DNA from 3 places in the Bradyrhizobium genosp. SA-4 str. CB756 genome. Region 3 is predicted to be linked to each of the others. Evidence: predicted binding sites of a transcription regulator. Region 3 holds the regulator's gene; each other region holds the start of a gene.
The links. The regulator HrcA, encoded in region 3, represses chaperone genes, less so after heat shock. The targets are predictions, from matches to a motif close to GTTAGCACTCNCNNNNNGNGAGTGCTAAC.

Region 1: a site for HrcA is predicted at 3,329-3,357, ahead of groES (co-chaperone GroES). Genes of this name have one in related genera too.
Region 2: a site for HrcA is predicted at 4,052-4,080, ahead of BRAGE_RS0110355 (co-chaperone GroES). Genes of this name have one in related genera too.

The regions. Positions count from the first base shown of each region.
Region 1 is NZ_KI421499.1:1,618,956-1,625,505, reverse strand. Features, by position in the region: gene BRAGE_RS0107885 (NupC/NupG family nucleoside CNT transporter) at 1-312, shown strand, start outside; gene BRAGE_RS0107880 (rhomboid family protein) at 376-1,587, opposite strand; gene BRAGE_RS0107875 (cupin domain-containing protein) at 1,851-2,390, opposite strand; gene BRAGE_RS0107870 (usg protein) at 2,726-3,013, opposite strand; gene groES (co-chaperone GroES) at 3,401-3,715, shown strand; gene groL (chaperonin GroEL) at 3,761-5,401, shown strand; gene BRAGE_RS0107855 (GIY-YIG nuclease family protein) at 5,526-5,807, opposite strand; gene lepB (signal peptidase I) at 5,885-6,550, opposite strand, start outside.
Region 2 is NZ_KI421499.1:2,088,428-2,094,977, reverse strand. Features, by position in the region: gene BRAGE_RS0110380 (amino acid ABC transporter permease) at 1-60, opposite strand, end outside; gene BRAGE_RS0110375 (substrate-binding periplasmic protein) at 115-987, opposite strand; gene BRAGE_RS0110370 (allantoinase PuuE) at 1,008-1,928, opposite strand; gene BRAGE_RS48310 (ureidoglycolate lyase) at 1,941-2,423, opposite strand; gene BRAGE_RS0110360 (GntR family transcriptional regulator) at 2,654-3,388, opposite strand; gene BRAGE_RS0110355 (co-chaperone GroES) at 4,121-4,435, shown strand; gene groL (chaperonin GroEL) at 4,522-6,174, shown strand; partial or broken gene BRAGE_RS56765 (Ku protein) at 6,546-6,550, opposite strand, start outside.
Region 3 is NZ_KI421499.1:8,057,946-8,064,495, reverse strand. Features, by position in the region: gene dnaK (molecular chaperone DnaK) at 1-1,340, opposite strand, end outside; gene BRAGE_RS0139015 (hypothetical protein) at 1,738-2,679, shown strand; gene pncA (bifunctional nicotinamidase/pyrazinamidase) at 2,954-3,676, shown strand; gene grpE (nucleotide exchange factor GrpE) at 3,736-4,335, opposite strand; gene hrcA (heat-inducible transcriptional repressor HrcA) at 4,432-5,520, opposite strand; gene rph (ribonuclease PH) at 5,690-6,403, shown strand; gene rdgB (RdgB/HAM1 family non-canonical purine NTP pyrophosphatase) at 6,414-6,550, shown strand, end outside.

The sequences.
Region 1 (6,550 bases), 6.4 Mb from region 3:
ATGGGGCTGCCGTGGGACCAGGCGATCACCGCCGGCAGCCTGATGGGCACCAAAACCGTGCTCAACGAACTGATCGCCTATGTCGATCTGTCAAAACTGCCAGCCGATGCGCTCGATCCGCGCTCGCGCCTGATCATGCTCTACGCGATGTGCGGCTTTGCCAATTTCGCCAGCCTCGGCATCATGATCGGCGGCTTGGGCGTGATGGCGCCGGAGCGGCGCGAGGAGATCAATGCGCTCGGACTGAAATCGATCGTATCAGGCACGCTGACGACGTGTCTGATGGGGGCGGTGGTGGGGGTGCTGAGCTAGCTCTCTCCACTCGTCATTCCGGGGCGCGCATAGCGCGAGCCCGGAATGACAGCAAACTCCCGCTCAACCGCACAATTTGTGCTTCTGCAAGATGCGACGCACGTCGGCCATCTTGGCACCGCACGGCTCGGCCGCCATTGCCTTCGCCTCGCTGGTCCGTCCCTGCACCATCAGCAACACCGCCATCAAGCCCTGCGCCCCGGAGCGCACCGGCCCGCCCGCCACATCCGAGGCTGCGAGCGACATGGCGGCCCGCACTTCCGCCTCGGCGGCACCGAGATTCTCCTGCTCCAGGAAATAGACCGCACGGAAAAAATGAGCCCGCGGGTCTTTCGGGTAGCGCGTGACCAGATCGAAGGACCGGTCAGCCACCTTGGTACCCTTGTCCGGGTATTCCGATATTCGGACATACTGCCTGGCGTCGGCCATGTAGGACGCATAATGAGCAGCGGCGAAGCCGGCGCAGATCAGAGATCCGACGCATCCTGCGAGTAACGTCATGCTCGCGCTCCGCGGCAGGCTGTCATAGGAACGGAAGAGAAGCCACGGCATGATGGCCAGCACACCGCCGGCCAGCGCACCACCTGCATGGGCAAAATAGTCGACATTGCCAGAGGCGCCAAAGGCAAGCGGCAGCAGCGCAGGAACGCCGAAGAAGAGCGACGTCTTCAGTCGCGATATCGTCTGATCGGCGTCCGCTTCCGGATCGAAGCTCGAGACGAACAGCGCGGCGATGAGCCCGGTAATGGCGCCGGACGCACCGACGCCTGGCTGGCCGGGCGCATTGCCGAGGAGCGACCCCGCCTCGCCGACCAGCGCACTGGCAACAAAGATCAGCGCAAACCAGCCACGGCCGATCAGAGGCTCCAGCCTGACGCCGACGATGAACAGCGCAATGCAGTTGCCGATGAGGTGCCAATCGCTGCCGTGCAGAAGCGGCGCAAGGCCAATCCGCCACCACTCTCCCCTTCCAACAACCAGATCGTAGCTGGTCGCGCCGTAAGCGATCAGCGAGCGGACATCGAGTGAGCCGTCGCGCGCAACGTCGATGGCCAGACTGCGTTGCAGGGCGAAGATCAGCAGCAGACCGAAGATCAGGCCAATGGTGAGGAAGGGGATATCGGCCAGCAGCTTGTTGTCGGCAAAGAACGTCCCCTCGCTGGGCAATGGCCGAGGCGCGATCGGCGCGGCCACGGGTTGAAGCGATGCGCGTTGAAACGATCCACTTGGTGGTGGCGCCACGACGCCGCGTCGGCCAAAAGTGTTGGTCGCCATGAAAGCATGTCCTGCATGTTCACAGCCCTGAGTTGACGCGAGGAATATTCTCGACTGGTTACCACCCAGCGCTGCAGGTGGCTGGAACCTTTCAACTAGTAACGGTCCGGTTTCTCGGATCGCGTGGATTTTAGGGATTATCGCGCGCTGTCATTCCGGGGCGCGACGAAGTCGCGAGCCCGGAATCCATCATGCGGCAGCACACGCGGTGAAATGGATTCTCGCGCTGCGCGCGCCCCGGAATGACGGCTGAGAGAGCGTGCCTACGCCTTCAGCTCCACCGTCTTGAACTCTGCCGGCAAGATTACCTCCAGCAGCTCCACATCGTCCGAATAATCCAGGATCATGTGCTTGATCTTCGGCGGCTGGGTCCAGGCGCTGCCTTCCTTCATCAGGCTCTCGCCCTGGCCGTCCATGTAGGTCTTCACCCAGCCCTTGAGCACGTAGACCATCTGGAATTCGACGTCGTGGAAGTGCAGCTTTGAGACCTCATCCGGATTGCAGGGACCCTGCAGGCGGATCACATGGGCCTGCGCGAGGCCGTGGGTCGCATCTGAAATGCCGAGGTCACGGTATTTGGCGTAGGTGCGCAGGCCGTCGGCTTTGAAATCTTCCTCGCGGTGATGGCTGATGGCGATGCGCTGCTTGGGGCGGGCAGGCTTTTTCGGAGCCGCCGTGCGGGCCTTCGCCTTCACTGCCTTGCGCGCCGTGGATCGCGCTGCGGCCTTGGTGCCGCTCCGCTTCTTGATCGCGGTCTGCGCAGCGCTGCGCGATTTTGCTTTCTTGCTTGATTTCTTGGCCATGGGCCGCCTCCCGTTGTTGTTATGGGCGGAGGCTAGCACAGAACGAAGGTCCGTAGGATGGGTAGAGCTCTTGCGAAACCCATGATCTCTCGGCCTGCCAAGGCGATGGGTTTCGCTTCGCTCTACCCATCCTACGCAGCTCCAACGCAGATATCGTAGGGTGGGCAAAGCGACTTGTCCGCCATAGCTCGAAGAGCGACGGCGGAAGCGTGCCCACCTTCCGCGTGCGATCGGAGAGAGATGGTGGGCGCAGCGCTTACGCGCCTATGCCCACCCTACGAGACTGGTGCTCGCGATATCAATTCAAGCGGAACACCACGAGACCGGTGCTCGCCTCAATGCAGCCGGAACACGCCGTCCACGGCGCGCAGCTCGGCGGGCTTGATCAGCTTGGAATGGGCGACCGTGACCGAATGCAGCGGGCCATCGAGCTTCTCCTGCCAGAAGGCCAGGAAGTCGGTCAGCGCCGGAAATTTCGGAAACATGTCGTAGTTCTGCCAGACATAGGTCTGCAGCAGCGACGGGTGATCCGGCATCCGGTAGAGAATTTGTGCCGTCGTCAGCCCGTAACCCAGCATCTGTTTCCGGAAATCCTCGGAAACGCCCCCAACGCGCAGTCCCATGCCAAACCTCCTTTGCAGGAGCGCATTCGGGGAGTGGCTTGATCGGTGCCCCGGGAGCCACCCGGAAACGATGCGCTCACATGAGAGAAATGTGACGCAAACTGACAATCCATCTCAAGCCCAAAAGTTTAACAAGCTGTTGAAATTCAAAGCGTTAGCAGCAGATGCGCCCCCGTGCTAATACGGCCTCCACGAGGCCCTCGCGTTCGTTAACGATGGTAAAGAGATTCTGGCACTTGGGCCTTCTGAGTGCCGATTTTTCTGCTAGAAGCCCTTGCCCCCGCAAAATTCCTGTCCTATTTCAGCCTCGCCCGTGCTAGCACTCGCGGGCAACGATTGCTAACAATCTCAAAATCCTCAACTCGTGCAAATGTTTAGGAGGACTGCATGAAATTCCGTCCGCTTCACGACCGCGTCGTGGTCAAGCGCATCGACGCAGAAGAGAAGACCGCAGGCGGCATCATCATTCCAGACACTGCCAAGGAAAAGCCCTCCCAGGGCGAAGTCGTCGCCGTTGGCCCGGGTGGCCGCGACGAAGCCGGCAAGCTGATCCCGATAGACCTGAAGGTCGGCGACCGCGTGCTGTTCGGCAAGTGGTCCGGCACCGAAGTCAAGATCGACGGCGAAGACCTGCTGATCATGAAGGAAAGCGACATCATGGGCGTCCTCGACGTCCCCGCTTCCAAGAAGAAGGCGGCCTAAGAGCCCCTCTCTCCCTCCAGTCAACATCCTCAAGGAAAATTCCAGATGGCAGCCAAAGAAGTCAAATTCTCGGTTGAAGCGCGCGACAAGATGCTGCGCGGCGTCGACGTTCTCGCCAACGCGGTGAAGGTCACGCTCGGTCCGAAGGGCCGCAACGTCGTGCTCGACAAGTCGTTCGGCGCTCCCCGCATCACCAAGGACGGCGTCACCGTCGCCAAGGAGATCGAGCTCGACGACAAGTTCGAGAACATGGGCGCCCAGATGGTGCGCGAAGTCGCCTCCAAGTCCGCTGACGCGGCCGGCGACGGCACCACCACCGCCACCGTGCTGGCCCAGGCGATCGTGAAGGAAGGCGCCAAGTCGGTCGCCGCCGGCATGAACCCGATGGACCTCAAGCGTGGTATCGACCTCGCGGTCGAGGCCGTCGTTGCGGACCTCCAGAAGAACTCCAAGAAGGTCACCTCGAACGAGGAGATCGCCCAGGTCGGCACCATCTCGGCCAACGGCGACCAGGAGATCGGCAAGTTCCTCTCCGACGCCATGAAGAAGGTCGGCAACGAGGGTGTCATCACCGTCGAGGAAGCCAAGTCGCTCGAGACCGAGCTCGACGTCGTCGAGGGCATGCAGTTCGACCGCGGCTACATCTCGCCCTACTTCGTCACCAACGCCGACAAGATGCGCGTTGAGATGGACGACGCCTACATCCTCATCAACGAGAAGAAGCTCTCCTCGCTGAACGAGCTGCTGCCGCTGCTCGAGGCCGTGGTGCAGACCGGCAAGCCGCTGGTCATCGTCGCCGAGGACGTCGAAGGTGAAGCGCTTGCCACCCTGGTCGTGAACCGTCTCCGCGGCGGCCTGAAGGTCGCGGCCGTCAAGGCTCCGGGCTTCGGCGATCGTCGCAAGGCCATGCTGCAGGACATCGCGATCCTGACCGGCGGCCAGGCGATCTCGGAAGATCTCGGCATCAAGCTTGAGAACGTCACGCTCAACATGCTCGGTCGCGCCAAGAAGGTGATGATCGACAAGGAGAACACCACGATCGTCAACGGCGCCGGCAAGAAGGCCGACATCGAGGCGCGCGTGGCCCAGATCAAGGCGCAGATCGAGGAGACCACCTCGGACTACGACCGCGAGAAGCTCCAGGAGCGTCTGGCCAAGCTCGCGGGCGGCGTCGCGGTGATCCGCGTCGGCGGCGCGACCGAGGTCGAGGTGAAGGAGCGCAAGGATCGCGTTGATGACGCGATGCATGCGACCCGCGCAGCCGTGGAAGAAGGCATCGTCCCGGGCGGCGGCGTCGCCCTGCTCCGTGCCTCCGAGCAGCTCAAGGGCCTGCGCACCAAGAACGACGACCAGAAGACCGGCGTCGAGATCGTGCGCAAGGCGCTGTCGGCTCCCGCTCGCCAGATCGCGATCAACGCCGGTGAAGACGGCTCGGTGATCGTCGGCAAGATCCTGGAGAACAAGGCCTACAATTACGGCTTCGACTCCCAGACCGGCGAATACGCCGACCTCGTCAAGAAGGGCATCATCGACCCGACCAAGGTGGTCCGTACCGCGATCCAGAACGCAGCCTCGGTTGCCGCGCTCCTGATCACCACGGAAGCCATGGTCGCCGAGCTGCCCAAGAAGGGCGGCGCCGGCCCGGCGATGCCCCCCGGCGGCGGCATGGGCGGCATGGACTTCTAAGGTCCGGTCAAGCAAAGTCGAGAAATGCGAAACCCCGGCAGCAATGCCGGGGTTTTTGTTTTGGGGCACGTCATTCCGGGGCGCGCCCTCCTGGGCGCGAGCCCGGAATCCATAACCACGAATGCTAGTTGGTTATCCCGGGATAGAGATCATCCCAATTTGGGTTCTGCTCCTCGATCAGGCGCGTCTTCCAGTCGCGACGCCACTTCTTGAGTTCTTTCTCGCGGGCGATGGCGGTAACTGCATCGTCGTAGATCTCGAACAAGACGAGCTTATCGACGCCGTACTTCGTGGTGAAGCCGGGGACGGCCTTCGTCTTATGCTCGTACACACGGCGCACGAGATCGCTGGTCACGCCGATGTAGAGTGTGCCGTGCTTCTTACTTGCGAGGACATAGTAGGCCATTCCATCCGCCTGTGGTTATGGATTCCGGGCTCGCGCCCAAGAGGGCGCGCCTCGGAATGACGGGTGGAGAGGCCTTCTCACCACACCTTGCCGAGCCGCTCCATGTGCGGCTCGCCGTCTTCGTCGAGCGACCAGAAGATCCGCGTCACCTTGCCGACGAGATTGTCCAAGGGGATGAAGCCCATCGCTGCCATGCGGCTGTCGGTGGAGTTGTCGCGGTTATCACCAAGCACGAAGAAATGGCCCGGCGGCACCGTGAAGACGTTGGTGTTGTCGAGATAGCCGTTGTCGATGCAGTCATAGGTGGCGTAGGACGCGCCGTTCGGCAGCGTCTCGCGCCAGCGCCTGACTTTCGCGGCATCGTCGGTCCCGCAGGCGGAGCCTGCGACAGTCTCCTTCAGAGCAACGCGCGTCACCGCACGGTCATTGAGAAAGAGCTGCCCTCCCCGCATCTGGATGCGGTCGCCGGGCAGCCCGATCACGCGCTTGACGTAGTCGACCGCAGTGTCCTTCGGCGCACGGAACACAACGACATCGCCGTATTCGGGATCAGCGGCGCGGAAACGGCCTGAGATCCATGACGGCGCAAATGGGAAGGAATAGCGGCCATAGCCATAGGCATATTTGGCGGCGAAGACGTAGTCGCCGACCACCAGTGTCGGCATCATCGAGCCCGAGGGGATGTTGAACGGCTGATAGAGGAAGAAGCGAAACAGGAACGGCGGCGACCACAGCACCGGGAT
Region 2 (6,550 bases), 6.0 Mb from region 3:
GTCCGGAAACGCGAGCGCGATGACCTTCGGATTGAAATAGTACTCGAGAATACGGTCCATCGGCTGTCACCGTGTGGCCGCCGGACCGCTCTTGCGATCCGGCTGTGGTGCCCTCTACTTCTTGCAGGCCGGAATGTGGGCGGCGGGTTCGAAGCCCTTGAAGCCGGGAGGCCCGTAGCCGAAATACACTGTCTCGATCGCCGAGCCGGCATCCGGAGCGGCCCCGTACCACTTCTCGTGCAGCTTGCGCAGCCGCCCGTCGAGTTTCATGCATTCGATCACGTTCTCGACCTTGTTACGATACTCGGTGTCCTCCAGGCGGAACGCATAAGCGAAGTTGCGCCCATTGAAGTCCTTGTAGCCAACCTTGATCGCCTTGTTCTGGCTGGCGGCATATACAGTTGTGGGGATTTCGTTCAGCGCAGTGAATGCGCGCCGCGTCAGCACGGCCTGCACGCTGTCCGGAAAGGTGTCATAGCGCTGCACCTCGAATCCGTACTTCTCTGCATTCGCGGTTGCCCAGGTGTCCGAGATGGTGCCGCGGTTCACCGCCACCGCCTTGCCCTTGAGATCGTCAAAGCTCTTCATCTCGTCGGCGGTACGAACCAGAAAGCCGTTTCCAGTGGTGAATAGCGGTTCGGTATAGAGCATCCGCTCGGAGCGTTCGGCGGTCAGATTCAGCGGGTTGACCAGGAATTCGACCCGCTTGGCAAACAAAGCCGCAAATAGCCCGGAGAAGTTGATATCCACGATCTCGACCTTCGGGCGGCCAAGCTCTTTACCGATCTCGTTGATCAGATCCACGCCGAAGCCTTCAGGACCGTTCGTGCCTCGCACCATCCACGGTGCGACACCGAAATCGGACGCGACAACCAGCGGCTTGTCGGATGGGTGATCTGCCTCCTGGGCACGAGCCTCGATCCAGCCCGCGACCTGGACCCCGGCCATGATCAGCGTGATTGCAAGAAGCTTCGATCGGAGTGTCATCGGTCGGGTCCTTCCATGGATCAAGACTTTCGGGGTTGTGCGGGATGGGTGGCAATCCAATGGCGGGCAATGTCGGCGCGTCGGCACACCCACACCGCGTCACGCGTGGCGACGTGGTCAAGAAAGCGCGCGAGGCCCGCGGCCCGGCCCGGATGGCCGACGATCCGGGTGTGGAGGCCTACCGACATCATCTTCGGCGCGGTCGCGCCTTCGACATAGAGCATGTCGAAGGCATCCTTCAGATAGACGAAGAAGTCGTCGGCGGTCGTCATCGCTCCACGGATGAACTTGGCGTCGTTGTTGACCAGACCATAGGGGACGACCAGGTGCGGCTTGCCGCCGACCGTGATCCAGTAGGGCAACTCGTCATTGTAGGCGTCGGAATCGTAGAGGAAGCCCCCCTCCTCGGCCACCAGCCGCCGGGTGTTCACTCCCGCGCCGTAGCGGCAATACCAACCGAGTGGTCGCTCGCCAATCGTCCGGGCCAGACTTGCCACTGTCCTGCGGATCCGCTCGCGCTCCTCATCCTCGCCAAGATGTTGATGTCGCTCCCAGCGCCAGCCGTGGGCGCACACATCGTATCCATGCTCGCGGATGGCCGCTGCCGCTTCCGGATTGCGCTCCAGCGCAAGGGCGCACCCCATGACGGTGGCCGTCATGCCGCGCTCTGAGAGCAACCGGATCAGCCGCCAGAAACCGACGCGGCTGCCATACTCGAACATCGATTCCGCAGCGAGATCGCGCCCGTCAAAGCCTCCCCCGCCGCCCTCCGTCAGCGCCGTCTCAGTGACGCCGTCGCCATCGGCAAACGAAGCCTCCGATCCTTCTTCGTAATTGACGCAGATGTTGAGCGCGACGCGAGCGGCGCCGGGCCACCTCGGATCCGGCGGATTGCGTCCATAACCGATGAAATCGCGATCCTGGTCGGCTTGCGCGGTCATGACCGTTACCTCTTACGAAGCTGTCGGCGGCATAACGATGGTGACGGCGGCATCGAGACTGCAGAAGACGTCATCGTTCTGCTGACCCGTCACACCCATCGCCACCGCGAATTCCATAGGGGCGTCAAGCACGGTCATCGGATGATGCCACACATTACGCGCGTAAGTGACGATCTGGTCGGGACCGGCGATGAATCCGCGCAGCGTCGCCAGGTCGGGACCGCCGTCCGGCGTCGCTGCGCAGACGATGGCCAGATAGCGCGCGGAACCTAGCGGCACGAAAGTCTGCGCCGAATAAGGATGCCGCTCCAGAGTGGTCAGCGGCAGCGGGAGCTGTCCGACCGCGGCCGCGCCGCTGATCCAGAGTGAGAATGTTTGCGCCTCGTCGGCGCGGTTCAGCATCGTCGGAAGGTAACGCCGTCGCTCACCGGTCGGGCGCGAGACCACGTCGCCGAAAGGACTAAAGGTCTCGGCGGCCAGCGGCTCGAGCGACACTGTGTACGAAGGAGAATGGTTCATTGAAGCTCTGGTACAGCCAACGATGCAGATGACACTCACCGGCTAGTAATACCAGTGGTATACCATTGGAGCTTAGAGGTACCGCCGTGTCAAGGGCGCGAGGCGTGACCTCAACGCAGGGCAGCAATCGAGAGTGAGAGGCCGGGACGGAATGCGGCGGACCCGGAATAGCCCAGCGCAGGTCGGCGAACTGACAGCGGCAGCATTCAGCCGTGGCCGTCGGGCAAGAAAATCCCGAACGTTTCCAACATCCCCTGGCGGACGTTGGTCAGATGCTGGATCATCGCGTGGCGCGCCACTACTGCGTCTCGCTTGATGATGGCATCGACGATCGCGAGGTGTTCGCGACACGCGGGCAACAACCGCTCGGGACGGCGCTCCACATTGCACATCCTGATCTTGCGGCGGGTCTCTCCGATCAGCGTGGCGAGAGAGCGATTGCCGCAGTGGCTCGCAATCTGGTCGTGAATCTCGTCATCCAGCGTCCAGTGCTTGGCTTTGGTGACCTCGGCGGTGGACAGGATCTTCTCCAGGCTGGCCTTGATCGGTTGCAGCACATCAAGGCCAATACGCGTTGCAGCAAGCGAGGCCGCCTCGCTTTCCAGAATGAGGCGCAGATGAATCAACTCGAGGAGCTCGGCGATACCGATGTTGCGCACGATCACCGAGCCATTCGAAAGCTGCTCCAGCCTGCCCTCGCCGAGCAGACGGCTGATCCCGGCACGTAGCGGAGTGCGCGACACCTTGAGGCGAAGCGCAAGCCGTCGCTCCTCGATGACCTCGCCCGGCGTAAGCTGCCGCGATTCAATCAAGTCCAGAAGCTTTCGATAGGTCGTTTCGGTGACGTTACCATCCGACCGCAGACGCTTCGGCGCCTCCGCCGCAGACGCGCGCAGGACGTTTGTTGCGGAATGGGGCTTGCGCGCGGTCGACTTCGTCACGTTCATTCCTCGGGACACTGGTCTGGCAGATCGGTAGTCATGCAACTGCGGCTTGTCGAGGTGCTTCGCGTTCGCGGCTTATCCCGCACCGTGATGGGACATCCGACGCTTGCCGCTGCACCGCGACAGGATGCTTCCGCCGGAACTGCTGCCCAAGAACCGTGCATATTGCTGAAATGAATGGCTTGCAAGAGTTAGGCAAGACGGACGGTCTTGACTCTGGCTTTGCGATGAACCTGGCGTATCCGCGCGGGATACCGCTGGCATGTACGATCAGCCACAGGCAGCGTGTTAGCTGAGTAAATTGGCACTGGGACCGTCCGCTCGCCAATTTGCAGAGCATCAGTCCCAGATAACCTTTGCTCGATCAGCCGTCCCCGGCAGTGCCGCACATGTTTTCAAATGCTTTTTTTGCTGGAGGGAAAGAGACCGGAAACAAACTCTCTCCTCCGGCCCTCAACACAGGCAAGTCGGTAGGGAGAGGAACGCGAAATTCGCTTCACGAGTCGACCAGACTCTTCGCTCTCAACCACGGCTGGCATTCAGCGGATCTTTCAGGCTTTAACAATGGCTTACCGCACGTGCTAACGGCCCCTATGCCCTTAGTGCAATCCTTCGTGGTTTTGTCTTGTATGCCGGCCAGGCCAGCTTATTTTCGGAGTGGTTAGCACTTGCTGGCTTCGATTGCTATTTCATCGAAAATGAACGCAACTGGAAAAATAGGAGGAGACCATGAAATTCCGTCCCCTTCACGACCGCGTCGTGGTCAAGCGCATCGACGCAGAAGAGAAGACCGCAGGCGGCATCATCATTCCCGACACTGCCAAGGAAAAACCCTCCCAGGGCGAAGTCGTCGCCGTTGGCCCCGGTGGCCGCGACGAGGCCGGCAAGCTGATCCCGATCGACTTGAAGGTCGGTGATCGCGCGCTGTTCGGCAAGTGGTCAGGCACCGAGGTCAAGATCGACGGCCAGGAACTGCTGATCATGAAGGAGAGCGACATCATGGGCGTTCTCACCGAGGTGGCTTCCAAGAAGAAGGCCGCCTAGTCCACCGCTCGCGCCGCTCACCCCTGAGGAGTGCCTGCCGGCGCCTCAAAGGGTGAGACGCAAGTAAAAACTCAGGGAAACCCAATATGTCAGCCAAAGAAGTCAAATTCGGCGTCGATGCCCGCGACCGCATGCTCCGCGGTGTCGACATCCTCCACAATGCGGTGAAAGTGACGCTCGGCCCGAAGGGCCGCAACGTCGTGCTCGACAAGTCGTTCGGCGCTCCCCGCATCACCAAGGACGGCGTCACCGTCGCCAAGGAAATCGAGCTCGACGACAAGTTCGAGAACATGGGCGCCCAGATGGTGCGCGAAGTCGCCTCAAAGTCCGCTGACGCGGCTGGCGATGGCACTACCACTGCGACCGTCTTGGCGGCTGCGATCGTCCGTGAAGGCGCCAAGTCGGTTGCCGCGGGCATGAACCCGATGGATCTGAAGCGCGGTATCGACATGGCTGTGGAGGCCGCGGTCGCCGACCTCGTCAAGAACTCCAAGAAGGTCACCTCGAACGAGGAGATCGCCCAGGTCGGCACTATCTCGGCCAACGGCGATGCGGAGATCGGCAAGTTCATCTCGGACGCCATGAAGAAGGTCGGCAACGAGGGTGTCATCACCGTCGAGGAAGCCAAGTCGCTCGAGACCGAACTCGAAGTTGTCGAGGGCATGCAGTTCGACCGCGGCTATATCTCGCCCTACTTCGTCACCAACGCCGAAAAGATGCGCGTTGAAATGGATGATGCCTACGTCCTGATCAATGAGAAAAAGCTATCTCAACTGAATGAATTGCTTCCCTTGTTGGAAGCCGTGGTGCAGAGCGGCAAGCCGCTTATCATTATCGCCGAAGACGTCGAAGGCGAAGCGCTCGCGACCCTGGTCGTCAACCGTCTGCGCGGCGGCCTGAAGGTCGCGGCCGTCAAGGCTCCGGGCTTCGGCGATCGCCGCAAGGCCATGCTGCAGGACATCGCGATCCTGACTGGCGGCCAGGCGATCTCGGAGGACCTCGGCATCAAGCTCGAGAACGTCACGCTCAACATGCTCGGTCGCGCCAAGAAGGTGATGATCGACAAGGAGAATACCACGATCGTCAGCGGCGCCGGCAAGAAGGCCGACATCGAGGCGCGCGTGGCGCAAATCAAGGCGCAAATCGAGGAGACCACCTCGGACTACGATCGTGAGAAGCTCCAGGAGCGTCTCGCCAAGCTCGCGGGCGGCGTCGCGGTGATCCGCGTCGGCGGCGCGACCGAGGTCGAGGTGAAGGAGCGCAAGGACCGCGTTGATGACGCGATGCATGCGACCCGCGCGGCTGTCGAGGAAGGCATCCTGCCGGGCGGCGGCGTTGCGCTGCTCCGTGCTTCCGAGCACCTCAAGGGCATTCGCACCAAAAATGATGACCAGAAGACCGGCGTCGAGATCGTGCGCAAGGCGCTGTCTTACCCGGCCCGCCAGATTGCGATCAACGCCGGCGAGGATGGCTCGGTCATCGTCGGCAAGATCCTCGAAAAGGATCAGTACGCCTACGGCTTCGATTCGCAGACCGGCGAATACGGCAATCTGGTCTCCAAGGGCATCATCGATCCGACCAAGGTGGTTCGTGTGGCGATCCAGAACGCGGCGTCCGTCGCAGCGCTCCTGATCACCACCGAAGCCATGGTGGCCGAACTGCCAAAGAAGAACACCGGCGCGGGTGGCATGCCTCCCGGAGGCGGCGGCATGGGTGGTATGGGTGGTATGGACTTCTAAGTCCGACATTCAGAACTCAACAGAAGGCTCGGCAGCGATGTCGGGCCTTTGCTGATTTCCCGGCAGTCAGCCGGGGTCCAACGCTGGCGCAACGGGAACTATTTCCCGGCAGTTCAGCGAAGGCGCGCAATTCGGACATGTTCTTTCCGCAGCGATAGCAGCAGACGCCGTCTTGCGATCGATCGAACCCTGCCCCTCCTGTTCTGCGACCTTTATTCAATTTTTGCTTCACAAACCCGGCCCGGCGTGTCATTCGGCCTGCATATTGCCCCCTAAGCCGGGGGATCGGCGTCCAAAATTGACCCTCTGTAGGTTGGTCTGTTGCGCTGCCTGCTTTGGAATGAAGCAGGTGGTCGGGGATGCTGGTCGTGGACCC
Region 3 (6,550 bases):
TTGTTGTCGGCCGCCATCTCACGCTCGCCCTGGAAGACGCGGATGGTGACCGCGTTCTGATTGTCCTCGGCGGTCGAGAACACCTGGCTCTTCTTGGTCGGGATCGTGGTGTTGCGGTCGATGATGCGGGTGAACACGCCGCCCAGCGTCTCGATGCCCAGCGACAGCGGGGTCACGTCGAGCAGCAGCACGTCCTTGACGTCGCCCTGGAGCACGCCGGCCTGGATCGCGGCACCGATCGCCACGACTTCGTCCGGGTTGACGCCCTTGTGCGGCTCCTTGCCGAACAGCTGCTTCACGACTTCCTGGACCTTCGGCATGCGCGACATGCCGCCGACCAGCACGACTTCGCCGATCTCACCGGCGGTGACGCCGGCGTCCTTCAGCGCCTTGCGGCAGGGCTCGACGGTCTTCTGGATGAGGTCGTCGACCAGCGCCTCGAACTTGGCGCGGGTGAGCTTCATCGTCAGATGCTTCGGGCCGGTCTGGTCCGCGGTGATGAAGGGCAGGTTGATCTCGGTCTGCGTCGTCGACGACAGCTCGATCTTGGCCTTTTCAGCGGCTTCCTTCAGGCGCTGCAACGCGAGCTTGTCGTTGCGCAGGTTGATGCCCTGCTCCTTCTGGAACTCGTCGGCCAGATAACCCACGAGGCGCATGTCGAAATCTTCGCCGCCGAGGAAGGTGTCGCCGTTGGTCGACTTCACCTCGAACACGCCGTCGCCGATTTCGAGAATGGAGATATCAAACGTGCCGCCGCCGAGGTCGTACACGGCGATGGTGCCGGCCTTGGTCTTGTCGAGGCCATAGGCGAGCGCGGCCGCGGTCGGCTCGTTGATGATGCGCAGCACTTCAAGGCCCGCGATCTTGCCGGCGTCCTTGGTCGCCTGGCGCTGGGCGTCGTTGAAGTAGGCAGGAACGGTGATGACGGCCTGGTCGACCTTCTGGCCGAGATGGGCTTCCGCGGTCTCCTTCATCTTCTGCAGGATGAAAGCCGAGACCTGTGAGGGCGAGTAGGTCTGGCCGTCGGCCTCGACCCAGGCGTCGCCGTTGGAAGCCTTCACGATCTTGTACGGAACGAGCTTCTTGTCCTTCTCGACCATCGGGTCGTCGTAGCGGCGGCCGATCAGGCGCTTCACTGCGAAGAACGTACGCTCGGGATTGGTAACGGCCTGGCGCTTGGCAGGCTGGCCGACGAGGCGCTCACCGTCGTCCGTGACGGCGACGATCGAAGGCGTCGTGCGCATGCCTTCGGAATTCTCGATGACTTTGGCGTTCTTGCCATCCATTACGGCGACGCACGAGTTCGTGGTGCCGAGGTCGATCCCAATGACCTTTCCCATGGTCCTGATATCCTTCTTTTTGCGGCAGGTTGGCTGGGCCCAGAAGGCACCCGAACCGAAACCCCCTAAGATCAAACATCCGCGATATTGCGATGATTGAGGCTCATATAGGAGGGGGGGAGGGGGCCGCAAGGACCGAACGCAAGTTTCGGCCGTGAAAACATTGGGTTTTGGAAGAACATATCCGGGCTCAACCGCCCTTGCGGGTGAGGAAATATTAACAGGTCCGGCGGTCCGCCAGCCCCCGCCACCGTGATCCGCCCCGCCCTGTTACCGGCAGGCCAAACCCGCTACAAGGCGGACCGGCCGGACAGCCTCGCCACCGGGCTGCTTCGCGCGACAAAGGGCCCGATCGCCGACCATCGAACGGCCTCAATGTGAACCAATCAGAGTGCCCATGAAGCTGATCCGCCCCCTCGCTGCGCTCGCCCTCCTCGTTGCCTCGGCGCTGCCGGCCCTTGCTGCCGACGCCATTTACCCGCCCGGACTTCGTCTCGGCATGGTGCCGTTGGTCGGGCTGAACACGGCCAAAACCTTTCCGGGCTTCGAGAGCGAGGACGGCAGCGTCAAGGTGCTGATCACCGAGCTGCCGCCGGCGGCCTATGGCGAGGTCGTCAGCGCCTTCAATTCCAATCCGGCTGGCACTGGCGGCGTCAAGCAGGACAAGATCGAGACCCCCGCGGGTCTTGCCTATTTCACCACCGAAAGCGGCAAGGCGGGCGACACCCCGGTGAAGCGCTATTCGATGATCGTGCCGGGCGCCGGCTTCTCCGGCTATGTCGCGGTCCAGATTCCGGAGAACGCGACCAAGATCTACACCGACGAGGCGGTGCGGCAGATGTTTGCCAGCGCCACCACCCGCAAGCAGGTCTCGGCCGAAGAGCAGATCGCGCTGATGCCGTTCAAGATCACTGATCTGGCCGACTTCAAGGACATCCGCACGCTGGCGCCGGGCTCCAGCATCATCCTCGCCGACGGCAACGAGAGCACCGGCTATGAGCAGAAGCCGTTCATGATCCTCGGCCTGATCGGCGCCACCCCGCAAGCCGCCGACGACCGCGCCCGCTTCGCCCAGGAGGCGGCGCTCCAGATCCCCGGCGTGCGCGAGTCGCGCGTCACCATGTCGGAGCCGATCCGCATCAACGGCCAGCAGGGCTTTGAGACCCGGATCGACGGCGTCAGCGGCAAGGACAAGGTCCCGGTGACCGTGGTGCAGTGGATCCGCTTCTCGACCGGCGGCGCCTCGCTGCGCATCATCGCCAGCGCCCCGCGCGACCAGTGGCAGGCCGCCTTCACCCGCTTCCGCGCGGTGCGCGACGGGATTCAGCCAAAGGGGTAGCAACACATTCGGTGTCGTCCCCGCGAAGGCGGGGACCCATACCGCGTGATCTGGCGATCGTGATCGGTCGCAGTACCAAGCGTCTTCGCCAAACATCTCCCTGTGGTTATGGATCCCGGATCGGCGCGCGCCTGAGGGCGCGCTTGTCCGGGACGAGCGATGTTGGGGCCGGCAAGCCCAACCCCTCACCAAAGCCGGCTGCATTTTCGGGCTTCAGTTCGCTCGCGCGCGGAACTAGGCTTTGCCTCCATTGGCTCACAAGGGGAGGCGAACGATGCTGGATCGGCGACAAATCCTGGCGGCGCTTGGAACGACGGCGCTTGCTGCCCTCACTCCGACCGCACTCCTCGCAGCGGCATCGATCAAGCCGGACGACACCTCGGCGCTGCTCGTGATCGACGTGCAAAACTGCTTCCTGCCCGGCGGCAGCCTCGCGGTGAAGGAGGGCGAGCAGGTGGTGCCCGTCATCAACAAGATCGCGAAAGGTTTTGCGAATGTGGTGATGACGCAGGACTGGCACACGCCCGGCCACATCTCGTTCGCCTCGGTGCATTCCGGCAAGAAGCCGTTCGAGACCGTCGATTTGCCCTACGGCAAGCAGGTGCTGTGGCCCGACCATTGCGTGCAGGGTACCGACGGCGCGTCGCTGTCGAAGGACCTCGCGATCCCGCACGCCGAGCTCATCATCCGCAAGGGCTTTCACAAGGACGTCGACAGCTATTCGGCGTTCCTCGAAGCCGACGGCAAGACCTCCACGGGCCTCGCCGGTTATCTCAAGGGCCGCAAGATCAAGCGCGTCTTCGTTGCGGGATTGGCGACGGATTTCTGCGTCGCCTGGACCGCGCTCGACGCGCGCAAGGCTGGCTTCGAGGTCTATGTCGTGGAAGACGCCTGCCGCGGCATCGACACGCAGGGCTCGCTCGCCAAGGCCTGGGCCGATATGGCCAAGGCCGGGGTGAAGCGGATCCAGTCGGCGGATATCGCGGTGAGTGCGTAGGCTCTCACACAGTCGTTCCGGGGCGGCTCGCAGAGCCGAACCCGGAATGACGCCCGAACTCAGTTCACTTCGTTGCTGTTGGCCGCCGCCTTCGCGCCGCCCTTGGCGACACCGACCAGGGCCGGGCGCAGCACGCGCTCGCCGATGGTGTAGCCGGCCTGCACGACCTGCACCACGGTGCCCGACGGCACCGACGCATCGGGTACTTCGAACATCGCCTGCTGGAAGTTCGGATCGAACTTCTGGCCCTGCGGGTCGAACTTCTTCACGCCGTGCTTTTCCAGCGCGTTGAGCAGCGAGCGCTCGGTGAGCTCGACGCCCTCGATCAGGGAGATCAGGCCGGGATCGGCCGCGGCCCGCGCCTCGGCCGGAACGGCATCGAGCGCGCGCTGGAGATTGTCGGCGATGTCGAGCACGTCGCGGGCAAAGCCGGTGATGCCGTAGAGGCGGGCGTCGGCGACCTCCTTGGTGGTGCGCTTGCGCAAGTTCTCCATCTCGGCCAGCGTCCGCAGCATGCGGTCGCGCGCCTCGGCGGCTTCCTTCTGCAAGGTTTCGACCGAACCCGGCTCGGGATCGTCGGGCATGATGTAGGGTTTTGACACCACGGGCTCGCCGGTCGGTGCGGTCGTGTCTTCGGGTTGCCGGTCTCGATCGGTCATCGGCTCAAATCTCGAACTCGTTTCCAGGGATTGTTGGCCCGGATATCGTGCCTAAGCGGGCGAAAATCAAGCGCCCGTGATCGGCGCAAATGCCGGTCAGCCCCCCAGGAGCCGGCTGACGATGCGGGCGGCGTAGTCCACGGTCGGGATCACGCGGGCATAATTCAGCCGCGTCGGCCCGATCACGCCCAAAACGCCGACGATATGACCGGCGGCATCCCGATACGGCGAGATGATCGTCGAGGAGCCGGACAAGGAAAACAGCTTGTTCTCCGAACCGATGAAAATGCGCACGCCCTCGGCGGTCTCAGCGCGGCCCAAGAGGTCGATCACGCCGCGCTTGGTCTCGAGATCGTCGAACAACAGGCGAACCCGCTCCAGATCCTCCAGCGCGTGCAGATCCTCGAGCAGATTAGCGTGGCCGCGGACGATGAGCTGGCGATCCTCGTTCTCGCCGCCGGACCAGCTCGCGATCCCGGCGGAAATCACCTTCTGCGTCAGCTGATCGAGCTCGGCGCGGGCTTCGCCCAGCGCGGTTTCGAGCTCGAGCCGCGCTTCGGCGAGCGTGCGGCCGCGAATGCGCGCATTGAGGAAATTGCCGGCCTCGGTGATCGCCGAGGAGGGAACTCCGGGCGGTAGCGTCAGCACGCGGTTTTCGACCTGGCCGTCTTCGCCGACCAGGATCACCAGCGCCTTCTCGGGTTCCAGGCGGACGAACTCGATATGCTTCAGCCGCGCATTGGATTTCGGCGTCAGCACCACCGCGGCCGCGCGGGTCAGGCCCGACAGCCGCGTCAACGCCTGGTCCAGCGCGGCCTCGACCGACTGCGCCTGGCCGACGCTGGCAAGCTGGCTCTGGATCGACTGCCGCTCGGCCTCGTTGAGGTCGCCGACCTGCATCAGGGCGTCGACGAAGAAGCGCAGGCCGAGTTCCGTCGGCAGCCGGCCGGCGGAGGTGTGCGGAGCATAGATCAGGCCGAGCTGTTCCAGATCGGCCATGACGTTGCGGACCGAGGCCGGCGACAGCGGCAGGGCGATCAGCCGCGAAATATTGCGCGAGCCGACCGGCTCGCCGGTCGCGAGATAGCTTTCGACAATTTGACGAAAGATGTCGCGGGAACGCTCGTTGAGCTGGGCGAGGCCTGCGCGCGGCGCGATCAGATGGATCGGATCGTGTTGGGCCACAGACGGTAACTCCTCTCAGATGCTCATAATTTGTCCATCCCCGATGCGTCTGACAAGCGTGGTGTTTGCGGGCCTGGAATCAGGGGACGAAAAGGCCTTGCCGCCCACCCTCACCCCACCTACAAGCACCGCGAACAGCCCTTTTCAGTGAGTTTTTGGAGGATTTTCCATGCGGCCAAGCCGCCGTGCGCCCGACGAATTGCGCCCCGTGACGCTGGAGCGTGGCGTGGTCAAATATGCGGAAGGCTCCTGCCTCGTGAAATTCGGCGACACCCATGTGCTGGTCACGGCCACTCTGGAAGACCGGCTGCCGCCATGGCTGAAGGGCCAGGGCCGCGGCTGGGTCACCGCCGAATACGGCATGCTGCCGCGCGCGACCTCGGAACGCACCCGCCGCGAAGCCTCCGCCGGGAAACAAAGCGGCCGCACGGTCGAGATCCAGCGCCTGATCGGCCGCTCGCTTCGCACCATCGTCGATCTCGAAGCGCTCGGCGAGCGCCAGATCACGGTCGATTGCGACGTGCTCCAGGCCGACGGCGGCACCCGCACGGCCTCGATCACCGGCGCCTGGGTCGCGCTCGCCGATTGCATCAACTGGATGAAGGCGCGCAACATGATCAAGACCAACGTCATGCGCGACAACGTCGCCGCGATCTCCTGCGGCATCTACAACGGCACGCCCGTGCTCGACCTCGACTATGCCGAGGATTCCGAAGCCGAGACCGACGCCAATTTCGTCATGACCGGCGATGGCCGGATCATCGAGGTGCAGGGCACCGCGGAACGCGAACCGTTCACGCAGGACGAGTTCCTGAAGCTGATCGCCCTGGCGCAGAAAGGCATCGCGCGCCTGGTGGACTTGCAGAAACTGGCCGTGGCGTAGTCAATAAGCCATGCACCGCCGAATCACCGGAAAGCTCGTCATCGCGACCCATAATCCCGGCAAGCTCGCCGAGATGAAGGAATTGCTCGCGCCTTACGGCATCGAGGCGGTGTCGGCCGGTGAGCTCGGCTTGGGCGAGCCGGAGGA